Regions from separate parts of the Parabacteroides sp. AF17-28 genome, predicted to be linked through region 3. Evidence: riboswitches for the same ligand, from Rfam matches in the RefSeq annotation. Region 3 holds a riboswitch; each other region holds the start of a gene.
What was found. Region 3 has a riboswitch for cobalamin ahead of DWW90_RS09165 (TonB-dependent receptor). Riboswitches for the same ligand answer to the same signal wherever they lie in the genome.
Positions count from the first base shown of each region.

Region 1 (4,835 bases), on a different contig from region 3:
GAGCTGACTTTATAATTGCTCTGCATCTTCATCGCCTCGATCACGGCCACGATATCGCCGGCCACCAGCCGGTCACCTTCGCCGACCGGTATTTTCACGACTTTCCCGGGCATAGGCGAAATGATCTTGTCACCCTGTTTCTCCTCGCTGTTCCTGCGCATACGCAAATACTTCGCCTGCGAATCGATGATATCGACCGAGTAAGAAGAAAAGAACGTGTTCACCTGGTAGTTCTTCCCGCCCTCCGAACGGATCAGTTCGGCGTTATAGGAATGCCCGTCGTGCAACAGCGAGCAAGCGCCATTCTCGGCCATCACGATGTCCACTTCGTGTTCTTCACCATCTATGCAGAGCCGCACCTTATTTCCTTCTTTTCCAAGCAACGAAACATCCGCCACCCAGTTTCCTATATGTATTTCCATCTAACTTTCAATTTTCAACTTTCAACTTTCAACTAAATCCTAAGCACTCCTTTCTGCAACCCGAACTCGCGCCAACGGCTGATCGGTCGGTTATCCGCCGAGGTGGCCGAAGCGTTTTCCTCCAGATTCATCAGGTAATCCATATAAGCGGCAATCATGGCGATGTTCTCCGACCGGTGTTCGTCTTCCGGATTAATCGCATGTTGTAACTCGTCGGTATGTTTCGCAATGAAAGAAGTATCGTATGTGCCATGCACAAAATCCGGAACATCCATAATCCGGCGGAGATAACTGATGTTTGTCTTCAGGCCGGTAATCTTGTATTCGTGCAACACACGACGCATCCGTTCGATCGCATACTCCCGCGTCGTAGCCCAAACAATCAGCTTTCCGATCATCGGATCATAATAGACCGGAATTTCATAACCTTCATACACATAACTGTCGATCCGCACCCCGATCCCGTTCGGTTCGGTCAGCTGGCGGATCACGCCGGGCGAAGGCATGAAGTTGTTGGCCGTATCTTCGGCACAGATACGGCATTCGATCGCGTGGCCGCGCTGCACGATATCTTCCTGCCGGATATGCAAAGGCTCGTTGTTGGCGACACGGATCTGCTCCTTCACCAAGTCGAGTCCCAGCACCTCTTCGGTGATCGGATGTCCCACCTGCAGGCGGGTATTCATTTCAAGAAAATAAAAATGACGGTGTTTATCGACCAGGAATTCGATTGTCCCGGCACTGGAGTAGTTGACAGCCCTGGCGGCCGCTACGGCCTTTTCGCCCATCTCGCGGCGCAGTTCCGGCGTGATAAAAGGCGAAGGGCTTTCCTCCACGATCTTCTGGTTACGGCGTTGCACGGAGCATTCGCGTTCGCAGAGATGAATCACGTTCCCATGATTATCGCCCAGTATCTGAAATTCGATATGGTGCGGCCCTTCCACGAACTTCTCCAGATAGACCGTATCGTCGCCAAAAGAAGAGAGCGACTCTGAGCGGGCGGCATTATACGCCTCTTCCACATCTTCCTCCTTATATATCAGGCGCATTCCCTTTCCGCCGCCTCCCATAGAGGCTTTCAGCATCACCGGATAACCGATCTCGTTGCAGAGGCGGCGCGCTTCGGCTGCATCCTTCAGCGGTTCCTGCGTGCCGGGCACAACCGGTACACCGGCGGCGATCATGCGTTTGCGGGCGGCAATCTTATCGCCCATTGCTTCCATCGTTTCGGCCAGCGGGCCGATAAAGATGAATCCTTCCTCTTTACACCGGCGGGCAAATTCTGCATTTTCAGACAGAAAGCCGTATCCGGGATGTATTGCATCGACGTTGTGTTGCCGGGCAGCCCGGATGATTTTCCCGATATCCAGATAACTGTCTTTCGAAGCGGCCGGACCGATCAGGCAGGCTTCGTCGGCATAAAGGACATGGCGAGCCGTCCGGTCTGCTTCCGAAAAAACAGCCACCGACCGGATTCCCATTTCGCGACAGGAGCGCATAACTCTCACAGCTATTTCGCCCCGGTTTGCAATCAGTACTTTTTTTATCATATCATCGTTTTATATGTTTATAACAGGGATTCACTTCCGAAGCATAGAAGTAAAGTTTAACCTCTTCCAAACAAGATTTACATAAACATTCCGGATAGTAGTACATCTTTACATAGTCACGCTGGAAACGGTCGAGTTTCACGGTTCCACACTGGCAACCCGTGATGTTATCCGGCTGACATTCAAAAGAGACACCGCACCTGGGGCATATCTTCTCCATAATCTCCTAACATTTAGAATCAATAATCTTTTCGTATCCATAGCCTAACCCACGAGGATATGAACCTTTAATGAATGGCAGGTCTTCTGACTGACTCCCATCCCGAAGCCTTCCCGACTTGTTATAACAAACCAGTGGCAATAGTAGTTTCAGGATGTTGAAACGGAGCTTCACAGCAGCGGGACTGTTCGGGATTTACACCCGATTCCCTTTTAATCCGTCTTCCCGAATGGGAAAAACGAAACCGATTCGGTGACAAATGTAGAGTTTTTTTCTTAATTCCACCTATTCCGAAAGAAAGTATTTGAGAAGAGTCCGGTAGCAGGCCATTCACAAGAATACGCCAAATCATCATTTACAGGTTCAGTTTTTCTTAGTTTTGGACCTTCTGTAAATTGAGAAATTACAATAACTCCTATTTCAGCCATTTTTCTATTTCGTCCGAAATCTTGATCGATTTTGGATTGACTCTTTTTGCGGTTTTAACCGGCTCGGCTGACAACAGAGAAAATGAGGTGCCGAGCTCATTCCGAAAAGCGTACAATTTGATTATCGAAAGATGAAAACGCCGACAAAGTGATAAACCTTAACTCCCGGAGAATCGAATATTTGCGGACGAAGGCGGACGGCGTTCCAAATATCCCAAGAAAATTTTAGGGGCTTGTTGCCGTAAGGTGCGCAGAAAACTGCCGTGAAGTAACGCTTCATCGCTCTGAGGGTTGACTTCGTACTATATGAAGTCCGACTTCAGAGCAACAATGTTCCGGGTCAGAGCGATAAAGTCCCTCTTTATGGCGATAAGGTGCCGGATCATAGGAAAAAGCCCCTTTTTGACAGCTGAAAAGTGGATTCACAATTGTTCGGTTTCGGATGTCTTTTTACCCTGAAAAACACGTTTTATACAATAAGCCCCCTGCCGCAGGCTCTCTTTTGCCGTTTCGTTTCAACGAACGGTTTTAGAGCTTAGAGGCAAAGCCTCTTCCTCTGTGGACTTGAGGTCCTTTAATAGGATTACTTGTAGATTTTTGAAAGGGGGTTCAAACCCATAGAGGAATCCGGCAAAGCCGGGAATTTATCAACTCGTTGATTGAAATCAATGGCAAAAGAGAGCCTGCGGCAGGGGGGCTTATTGTAAAAAACGTGTTTTATAGCCTCGAAAGACATCCGAAACCAAACAAATGTTAATCCGCTTTTTTGACCTCAAAAAGGGACTTTTTCGCCTTTTTTGAGCGTTTCCAGCAATTATGACCGTCCTCTTTGCCATTACGACCGTGCTAATGTGTAGTGCACTCGGCACCTCGCGAAGATTGGGACGGTCGTAATGGCGATTTGGACGGTCATAATTGAAAAGAGGACCGTTTTCATGGCAAAAAAGCCCCTGAATTTCCTTGGGATATTTGGAACGCCGTCCGTTTTATTTTCAAATATTCGATTCTCCGGGAGTTAAGGTTTATCACTTTGCCGGTGTTTCCGGTTTTTGGTAATCAAATTGTACGCTTTTCGGAATGGTCTCGGCACCTCATTCCGTTTGTTGTCAGCCGGGAAGGCTAAAACCGTGAAAAGAGTCAATCCAAAATCGATCAACTTTTCGGACGAAATAGAAAAACGGCCCAAAAAGGGGTTATTGTCAATTTCCCCGATTTTCGAGAGGCTTAAAATCAGCCATAATTACTACAAAAATGACAATGCTTTTTGGATAATATGGATTTTTGGAAAAATAAAGTCTGTTGCACCGGGCAGCTTAAAGATTTGTAACGCCTGTTTCTCAAATATTTGCTATATTTGTAATGTATGCAAAGAAGATCGTACTTCAAATTAAATTATTGACGATATGAAATTAAGACATTTATTTCTGCTAACCGGATTATTACTAATTTATTATACAAATGCATTTTCCCGGAATGTTCAATATGAAAAACAGGAGTTTGTATATAAAACGGTTAAAGGACATGCTATAAAGGCAAATATATTCTTGCCTGTTTCGCAGGAAAAACATCCTGTTTTGGTGTATTTTCACGGTGGCGGGTTTATGTTTGGAAACAGAGACCAGGGATTGGATATTCCTCTTAAGGAAAAGCTTCTTGCCAATGGTTATGCAGTTGTGGCGGCTGATTATAGATTAGCTCCGGAAACAAAACTTGATGAAATGCTTAAGGATGTGAGTGATGTTATTAAGTGGATTAAGCTAAACGGGCAACAAAAATATAATATTGATACCGGTAAGGTTGCAGTTGCAGGAGGATCTTCGGGGGGATATCTGGCTCTCTCTTCCGGTTTTGGCGGAGATCTGATGCCGGATGCTATTGTCGCTATTTCAACGCCGACCGGATTTTCCACGGCAAATATTCAGATGGGGGATTTAGATGTGTTAAACCGCCCCGGACCGTATGACATTGTCAAGGATTCTGTGGTTTCGTACGGAAATTATGATAGTAGGATGGAGTTATGGAGATTTCTTGGGAAAAACCGGTTAGCATTGTATGAGATTTTTGGTTTTGATCCTGCAAAGGAACCAGAAAAGTTAGAAAGATATACATTGGCCAGCAATGTAAAACCTAATTTTCCGCCGACTTTGATTATTCATGCTAAAAATGACCGTTTGGTCGATTTGCAACAGGTAAATGACTTTTACACACTCTTGAC
Region 1 is NZ_QUGV01000039.1:20,189-25,023, reverse strand. Features, by position in the region: gene DWW90_RS19295 (biotin/lipoyl-containing protein) at 1-422, opposite strand, end outside; gene accC (acetyl-CoA carboxylase biotin carboxylase subunit) at 455-1,972, opposite strand; gene DWW90_RS19285 (cysteine-rich CWC family protein) at 1,974-2,192, opposite strand; cobalamin riboswitch at 2,251-2,456, opposite strand; gene DWW90_RS19275 (alpha/beta hydrolase) at 4,024-4,835, shown strand, end outside.
Region 1: another riboswitch for cobalamin. It lies ahead of DWW90_RS19285 (cysteine-rich CWC family protein); the one in region 3 lies ahead of DWW90_RS09165 (TonB-dependent receptor).

Region 2 (4,835 bases), on a different contig from region 3:
AGGGCTGCGTCCCATCCCGACCAGTTCATGCACGGACATATTCCGGATATCGCATTTCTCGGTCAGCACGACGCCGATAGTCGTACTCAGTTCCCTATCCGAATAGCTGTCGACATCACGTCCCAAGACAGAAATCACCCCTTCTATCTTTGGTTGGAAAGCGGATAAGGTACGCAACAACGTCGACTTTCCCACCCCGTTCGCTCCTAACAGGCACGTCAATTCACCACTGTAGATGCGGGCCTGTATATGGCTTGCGACCAGTTTAGTATCGTTCCTCGACTGATAGCCGATAGAGAGGTTATCTATATGAATTGTATCTTGTTTCATCATTCGTTCAGTTCGTTCTTACGTTTGCTGAATAGTACGGAAGCAATCACCGGAGCACCGACCAGAGCCGTCACCGAATTGACCGGCAAAGCTCCCTCGAACCCCGGCATACGAGCAATCAGGTTGCAAACCAGTGCCAATGCAGCCCCGGCAAACAATACGGCAGGCATCAGTATCCGGTGATCGGATGTCTGAAATATCGCCCGGCAAAGATGCGGCACCGCTAACCCTAAAAAGATGATAGGACCACAATAAGCCGTTACGATAGCTGTCAGCACACCGGCCGAAGTGATCACCAGCAGACGCGCCCGCTTAATATTCAACCCTAAGTTACGGGCATATCCGTCTCCTAACAACATCAAGTTCAGTGTCTTTATCAAAAGGAAAGATAACGGAATCAGAATCGCCATGATTGCGACAAACAGCATCATCTGGTTACCCGATACACGGGAGAAGCTACCCAACCCCCAGATCACATAAGCACGGATATCCTCCTCCACACTGAAAAACTTCAGCACGCCGATCACCGCATTCGCCACATATCCGATCATCACACCGATAATCAATAACGTCACATTCCCTTTTACCTTTTGCGAAACATAGACAATCAACGCCATCACCGACAACGAACCGATCACCGCCGCAATAGAAAGGGCAATCTCTCCCATAAACCCCAATTTGCTAAGCGCCACACCGCCCAGGCTTCCGCTCAACAGCACCACAAAGGCAACCCCCATACTGGCACCGGAACTGATGCCCAACACGGACGGCCCAGCCAGCGGATTCCGGAAAACCGTCTGCATCTGCAAACCGCTTATCGCCAGACCAGCTCCTGCCACCAATGCCGTCAAGGCTTGCGGAAGGCGAGATTTCCAGACAATATTCTGCCAGGTCACCGGTTCCTCTCCTATTCCGCATACGATATTCCAAACGGACTTCAACGGAATAGATACCGATCCCAACACCAGATTGAGGAACATCAAAACAAGGATAGACGCCACGATCAGCAACATCAGAAAAGTAGTAGAGTGTCTCATCAACGTAGCTTATTTTAGTAGTGCGTAATAAACAGGCGTATGGCCGGGCAACAGGTCCGGATGGAAGATATGCAGCAGGTCGGCCAATACAACTTCCGGCTCGGTCGGCATGCTTTCGTAAAAAGGAGTATCTTTCATATTGCAATAGATGATGCCTTTTTCCTTGAAAGCCCGGAAATCTGCATAACGCGGGTCCTGGTCTTGCAGAGCTTTATAGCTGAATGTACCTGGATAGCTGTTCACGATGCGCCAGTAGTCGGCCTCGTCCCCCTGGTTATAGACAGTCTCGAAGTCGAGTATCACACCTCCCGAACGTTTGTCGTCCTTCAGGAAATAATCGGCTCCGGCATCCTTAAAGAGTTGTGCCAGGAAACTCTCGCCTCCCACGGCATACCAGTTTCCGCCTCTCATCTCACCGCTCAGAACGACCGGACGTCTCTTTACCTTTCCTTCCGCCGTCAAAGCTTTCAATTCATTATACCGCGTTGCTATGGTCAAGAAGGTTTCATTCGCCTTCTGTTCTTCACCCAACAACAGACCTACGAACTTCACCCATTCCGCCTGTCCTAACGGCGTCATCTCCTTATATCCCAAGTGGGGAATCAGTGGAATACCGACGTCTTTCAAGGTTTCATATCCACCCCGCTTAAAAGGTGAAACGAGAATCAAGTCCGGATTCATGCTCATGATCACTTCATTGTCGAAATTTCCTTCTATACCGATCTTAGCAGTCTTCCCGCTCTCCAACCGTTCATTCATTTTTTTGTTAAACAGATGCCGCGTGCTGGTAATTCCCACAACTTTATCTAAGGCATCCATTTTAATAAAGTTGGATAGTTGAAGGGATGTCATACAAATAACACTCCGGATAGGCGTCTCGATCACCGTATATGATTCAGGGATACCCGCCGGCTTAGTCCCTCTCTTGACAAGTGCATAATGAAAAGTCGTACTTTCCTCATTTTGCGGGTCCTGAATATCCAACAAAACATATCCGTCATTGTAAGATACACTAAAACCACGGGCATATTCCGGCACAATACGGACGGTAGCAGAATACGCATTTTGTTCGGCTACTTCTTCCTTTTCAGTCTGCCGGTTGTTATTGGTTGTGCACGATGATACAACCAATAACGACAGAAGCAGGCAACATCCTACCAGACACTTTTTCATATTCAATTTATTTTATTTCTTGCCGACAAGTCTTATCCTACCCCACGGGAACAAGTACTCTTAGTTAATTGAAACGGCAGGTCTTCTGACTTACTTCCATCCTGGCACCTTCCCGACTCTTTAATCAAGACGTCAGTGGCATAAAGTATTGCCAGGATGTTCCTGAAGTTTCACAGCAGCGTGGTCTGTCCGGGATTCCCACCCGGTTCCCTTTTAATCCTTATCCTGAAAAGGATAATGAAACCTGTTTCAACGGCAAAAGTAATAAGAAAAAAAGAATCCCCGCCACTTTCATTTTAGAAAGTTCGGGGATTATCACAAACAGCGTACCCTAAAAACATTAAACCGGGTATTTATATATAAGAGAATACCAAAAACACTTTCTTTATTTATGCGACACAATACACGCCTTCTCCTGCTCAATTCGAATCGTTCCGGCAGCAAGAATCAGAGTAACAACTAAACCGATACAAGCAATTATAGCGATTATCTCCGTACTTTTGCGGGATAGAAACTCCCTTATGTTCTTCTCCATGCGTATTACTTTTTGTGTGATTCAAAATTAAGCAGAAAGAAAAGACAAAACAGGATCAGTGAACAAATAAGTGGACAAACAAAAATATTAATACACTATATTACAGCATAATAACTCAAAACAATATTACTAAAAAAGTGGATTAGCAGTGAAAGGATTAATGTATTTCACGCACCAAATTCTCAAAATCATCCCGGGAAACACAGGCTTTGTTTTTTACCTTCGCCCTATAGTTGTAGATCGTGTTAACCGAATAACGAAGAAATTCTGCAATCTGAGAACTATCATTAATGCCTAAGCGAATCAAAGCAAAAATACGGAGTTCCGTGTTCAACAACTCATCTCTCTTCAATACGATCTGTTCGTCTTCCTGCAAAAGCGCATTAAACTGCGCCACAAAGTTAGGGAACAAATGAAGGAATGCCGTATCAAAATTCTTATACAATTCATCCAGTTCCGCGTTCAGCGCATTAGAAGAACGGGTTATTTTGGCCAGCTCCTCTATCTGTCCGGCACAGACTTTCTTATTGACCATACGGCGGTAACCATCCAGCTTATCGATATAAGTAGAACATAGCTTTATGAAACGTCCGATATATTCCTCTTTAATCTGGTTGGATTCGGAAAGTTGCCGGTTGGCCAACTGCAAACGTGCGTTCATCTGATGCAGTTCCCCATTCAAAACCTTTAACTGCCCATTTGTTTCCTGCAAATGATTCCGGGCTTCCGCCAGGCGTTTCATCTGCCGATAGATATAAATAACGGCTGAAATCAGTAACAAGGTCAGCAAGCTGATCAGAGCCAGGTAGGTCACCAGCATCCCGTTCTTTTTCTCGATCGTTGCCTGATAGTTCTTGTCGATCAGCGAAAGGATATCAGCGCTCTGCCAACTTCTCGAACGGGCCCGAAACCGGTTTGTCTCATCCCAGGAAAAACGGATATAGTGATAAGCACGTTCTATATCGCCATCCTTGAGCAATAAATCGGCCAGCATCCACAGAGAAGCATGATCCGTGATGGCAGATTGCACGTCTGACAGAGATGACAGAGCCAAATAGAGTTTCTCTTTCTCCCGATTCCCCTCCTGACGGTAGATCATGGCACGTTGATAAGAGGTCAGTGCATACTCCGGAGAGCCGAAAGGCACTCTTGCCAGCCTGGCATCGTTTATCCGGCAAGCATCTTCCATACGTCCGTCTGCTCGTAAGACAAGTTCCTGCAACTCAATCCGCTTGTCTACACCTTCCGGCAGTATCCTTAATAAGGAATCGCGGTAAGCCAGAGACAAATCCCCATAACGGCGTTTACTTTTCGGTTCACGGGAGTTCCCCGATATTTCCCTGTAAACATGTTCCTTACAAACGTAATAATCCTGAATAAGGGAGGAGGGTAACTGCTCCCGCCGGATATCTCCCAACATATCGACAGCTTCCTGGTACATGCCGGCAGTAGCAAGCAATGAAGATAAAAGAAATATACTTTTATATTCCCGTTCACGGTCATGAAGCTTACGGGCAATCTCGACGTTTTTATTCAGATAATGAACTGCAGAATCACACATATAGGATTTATACTCCCGGAAAATACTATCATTCAACTGATAAGCGGCAAGAGAGACAGGCGCAGCATTTACTGTTTTTTCCTTTAGGACACGGATACGGGCTTCCCTTGCGTTCTTATATATCTCATGCCGGAGGATTGTCTGATCCAGACGGATCAATATTGAGTCGAGGTTATTGTCCGCAAAAGCTATATTTGCA
Region 2 is NZ_QUGV01000021.1:47,563-52,397, forward strand. Features, by position in the region: gene DWW90_RS14765 (ABC transporter ATP-binding protein) at 1-330, opposite strand, end outside; gene DWW90_RS14770 (iron ABC transporter permease) at 330-1,367, opposite strand; gene DWW90_RS14775 (ABC transporter substrate-binding protein) at 1,377-2,540, opposite strand; cobalamin riboswitch at 2,598-2,797, opposite strand; gene DWW90_RS20660 (hypothetical protein) at 2,926-3,075, opposite strand; gene DWW90_RS14780 (DUF6377 domain-containing protein) at 3,233-4,835, opposite strand, start outside.
Region 2: another riboswitch for cobalamin. It lies ahead of DWW90_RS14775 (ABC transporter substrate-binding protein); the one in region 3 lies ahead of DWW90_RS09165 (TonB-dependent receptor).

Region 3 (4,835 bases):
CGCACATTGGCGCGCGGGCTGAAGATGGCTTTATCCATGATGCTGTTCTTATCGATACGTCCTCCGATCAGGAAACTCCACTTTTCGTTCTTCCATTCGTTCTGTGCATACGCACTCCAGATATTGATGATCTGGTGCAAGGGCGCCGGCGTGTATTTATCGATCAGTTCCTGTAGGTGCTGTCCCGTTGCCGTCGGGTCTTCAGCCAGAGCGGCATCACGGTATTTCTGCATATCGGTCGCACGGTCGTCCAGATCGTCATGGCTGAACTCGATACCCCCGGTCAGATCGGCCGGCATGAACAGGCATTTATCGAAGCTATAGATATATTGAGCTCCCAACACTCCGGTGAAATCCGTTGTCCGGCCATAGGCACTGTAATAGCTGTCGCGGTGGATGTGTTGCCCGGAAGCGTACAGGCTGATGTTGTGTTTCTGGTTCGGAGTGAAGATGTTATACTTCAAGCTTCCCGTATTGATGGAATGTTGCAGTTGTTCGACAAGGCCGGCTTCACCTGTCCCGTTCAGGCCGGCATCTTCAGCGATGTGCGGCGGCAAATCCATACCGCTGCCGCCCCGGCGGAATTCTTCCATGTGATGATATTCCAGATTGAGCTTGGAATAGGCGCTGGTTTTATAGAAACCGTTGAACCCGATTGTCTGGTTCTTCAACTTAGGCAGTTCGGAGAAGCCGTCCCCATTCGAATCCCAAGCCGAACGATAGCGGTTTTGCCCGTATATGTAAGCACCCATCTTGTTGTCGGAAGAGACCCACGACAGGTTGAGCGTCGTGTTATTGTCATAAGCCCCGGAACCGTCCATATTGGAGATCGTATGTCCGAAAGTTCCGGAGTTGCGGATCGGTTCCTTCGTGATAATATTGATCGTACCGGCAATGGCAGACGAGCCGAACAGGGCGGAACCGCCTCCACGTATCACTTCGACGCGCTCGATCATATTCGCCGGAATCTGTTCCAGCCCGTACACGCCGGCCAAAGCGGAAAAGATCGGACGGGAGTCGATCAGGATCTGCGTGTACTTCCCTTCCATACCGTTGATACGAACCTGCGAGTAACCGCAGTTCTGGCAATCGTTTTCAACACGTACGCCCGGTTGGAAGACCAATCCTTGCGCCAGGGTCGTGGAGTTTGTCTTTTCGAACATAGTCGGACTGAGCACCTTCACCAAGGTGGGAGCCAGACGGCGTTTCGTCTCGTTCCTGTTTGCCGAAACGACCACGCCTTCCAGCGAGATCAAGTCTTCTTCGAGTTCGAAGTTCAATTCCTGTGTTTTGCCTTTTTGTGTCTTCACTTTCTTCGTTACCGTCTTGAAGCCGATAAAGGACACCTCGACCGTAAATTCGCCTTCCGGCAGGTTCTTCAGCATGTAATGTCCGGAGTCATCGGTTGCCGTACCGATGGTCGTTCCTTTCAATACAATCGTGATTCCCGGCATGTGCTCGCCGGTCGACTTATCTACGACATGGCCGAATATATTGGCATCTGTCGGGTTCATCACTTCTTTATCAATCGCATAGCTGTTGTTTGCCATCACTGCCGAAACGGCACAGCAAAGGCATAAGAAAAGTATAATAATCTTATTCATTGAGTTGTCTTTTAAAATGATTTGTAGTAATAGTTATTGTTACTTTTGGCTTGATCCAAAAGTAACCAAAAGATCAAGGCCGAACCTGCTTCGCTACTCCGTTCCCTCCGTTCGCTGTCGCGTCTGAAACTCGCTTCGCTCAGACAGCAGACGCTCTGGACGCTCACTGCGGTCTCTGCGCTTTACGCTCACCAGCTTAGGCCGGAAGTAGAGCCTAATGGCTCTGTTGAGGATTGTGATACTGTCTGTTTCTTTGCGATTCCGCATCGAGTGCGGGAACGGTTAAGCCTTGATCTTTTGGTTACTTTTGGATCAAGCCAAAAGTAACAGACAAATTATAATTTAAAAGACAAAAGGCGGCGCCCTCAACGAAACACTCCCTAAGACAGGGCGGAGGTGAGCCGGATAGACCGGACGGTTGGTAAGAATACAATAGGCGGTCAGAAGTGCCGCAATCAGCACGTGGGTAAAGGCTGCCCCGCTGATCTGAATAGTCGAAAGCTGGTGCAATAACTGGAACTCGGCATAATTATGTTCTTCCTTGGGAGTTCCGTCGTCATTTTTCTGATAGGGATGGGAATGGACAATCGTTACCCCGTTCACAATATGGACGTGGGTAAAAGCGATCAGACACCCCAAGTACGAAATGAAAAGTACCGGAAGCGCAATCCTCAAATATGTCCTTAATTTATCCATGTATCGCCAACTATACGATATAACAACTATTCAGGTTGCAAAGTTCGTATATTAAGCGATGATATACAATCCCTATTTGTAGGTATATTACACTTCATTCTTACAACATACATCCGTTTTAATCCCGCCTTCTTGTAAGAACAGACTTTTTTCGTACCTTTGCCGCAGTTTTGGTTTCACAGCTCCCAACCGCTACGGGAGCGTGATGAAAAGGGAATCAGGTGCAAATCCTGAACAGACCCGCTGCTGTAAGTTCCTTCCAAATCTTTGAATACGCTATAGCCACTGGCGAGAAATCGCTGGGAAGGCATTCAAAGACGGAACAAGTCAGAAGACCTGCCAATACAGATATAGTTTTAATGCTTTCGGGGAATAAAGCAGCAAAACATCGAGCCTGATCAGTCTTTATCCTGCGTAAAGAAATCGTTCTCTTTGTGTGCATTCTCCCCTGGGCAAGTCATGAATCACTATAACAAGGGGCTACATGAAAGTCTTTGTACACATTTTATTCCTGTTTCTCTGTCTCCCGCCATTCGTTTCGGCACAAAACGAAATCACTTTGTCGGGAAAAGTGACAGACACACAAGGGACATCACTGCCACTGGTCACAATCGCAGTCGAAAATACGACAAACGGTACTTATTCCGACGATAAAGGCCGTTACTCGCTGAAAGTCACACGCGGCAAGCAGACACTCGTTATCTCGTCTGTCGGCTACGAAACAATCCGGACAACTCTTAATGTACAGGCCAACCGGACGCTCAACTTCACATTAAAAGAAAGCGCTGTCAACCTCAACACCGTCGAAGTGTACGGGAAGACAAAGACACAACAACTGAAAGAAGGCGCTTTCGCAGTGAACGCACTCGACATTAAACCGATCGTCAACTCGCTGAACAACCTCAACAACCTGGTGAACCGGGCTGCAGGTATCAAAGTGCGCGAAGAGGGTGGTGTAGGTTCGGACTTCGACCTTTCCATCAACGGATTGTCCGGCAATTCCGTCCGCTACTTCATCGACGGCGTCCCGTTGGACAGCAAAGGGAATGACGTGACGCTTGCCAACCTGCCTGTCAACCTGGTCGACCGGGTGGAAATTTATAAAGGGGTGGTGCCGGCCTCGTTGGGAACGGATGCATTGGGCGGCGCTGTCAATATCATCACCAAGGCGGAAAAGACGAACTTTTTGGATGCTTCTTACAGCATCGGTTCTTTCCATACGCACCGCGCCGATCTGAACGCGCAGTTTGTAGAGCGGCATACGGGATTGATCGTGCGCCCTACCGTCGGCGTTAACTATTCGAAGAACGACTACCGGATGAAGGACGTGGAGATGCGTGATGAAACAGGCGACCGGTTCATCACCGGCAACCCTAAACGTTTCCATGACGGCTATTTCTCGTTATTGACGCAGATAGAAGCTGGAATTGTCAATAAGTCGTGGGCAGACGAGTTCTTTGTTTCCGCCTCCTACTCCAAAACTGATAAAGAGTTGCAGACCGGGTCCGTACAGACCAAAGTCTACGGTATGGCAGAGCGTAATTCGGATGCCTGGAACGTGTCGGCGCGCTACGGCAAATATAACTTTCTCACGGAAGGTATGACACTGAAGGCAACCTTGTCGCACACATGGGACCATTCCATCACCGTCGATACGGCCTATCGCAAATATTATTGGGACGGAGGCTACATTGTGAGCCAACGCAACGAGATCCGTGGCGGCGAACCCTCCATGCGTCATTACAAACGTCCGCTGACCATCGCGCGTGCCAATTTGGATTACCGTCTGGACGGACATCACAGTTTCAACCTGAACTACCATCTGAGCCGCACCGGGAATGACCGCTATGACGACCTGGACCAGAGTTTCGTCCCGTCGAACGACGCTGTGACCAAACACATCATCGGCCTGACCTACAGCCAGTCGTTTTTCGACGGGAGGATGCAGAACGTATTCTTCGCCAAAGACTACGTGAACCATCCCAATATCCGGCAGACCGACCAGTCCACCGTGACAGGCTCGAACAAGGTGCAAGGTTCCACCACCAAGAACTATTTCGGATACGGAACCGGACTGCGTTATATGTTCTTCGAACCGTTGGCCGTAAAGGTTTCATACGAGCATAGCGTGCGCCTGCCCATCGCCCGCGAACTGTTAGGCAACGGAACCACCGTCTATGCCAACGTAGCGCTCGAACCGGAGAAGAGCAACAACGTCAACCTCTCCGTCTTCGGTACCTGGCGTCCGGCCGGCAGACATACCGTCTATTACGAAGCAAACGGTTTCCTACGCTATGTAGACAACTACATACAAACTTCCGTCATCGAAAAAGAAGGCATGATGCAGTATGTCAACGATCCCGCCGTCCATATCAAGGGCGTGGAAGGCGAAGTGCGCTATGACTGGGACGGGCGGCTGCAACTCATGGCCAACGTCAGCTATCAGGATGCACGCGACCAGCAAGAGTTTAAAGAAGACGGAAAACCCTCCGCCACCTATAAGAACCATGTCCCCAACCGTCCCTGGCTTTTCGG
Region 3 is NZ_QUGV01000010.1:60,759-65,593, reverse strand. Features, by position in the region: gene DWW90_RS09180 (TonB-dependent receptor) at 1-1,604, opposite strand, end outside; gene DWW90_RS09170 (hypothetical protein) at 1,947-2,300, opposite strand; cobalamin riboswitch at 2,455-2,659, shown strand; gene DWW90_RS09165 (TonB-dependent receptor) at 2,785-4,835, shown strand, end outside.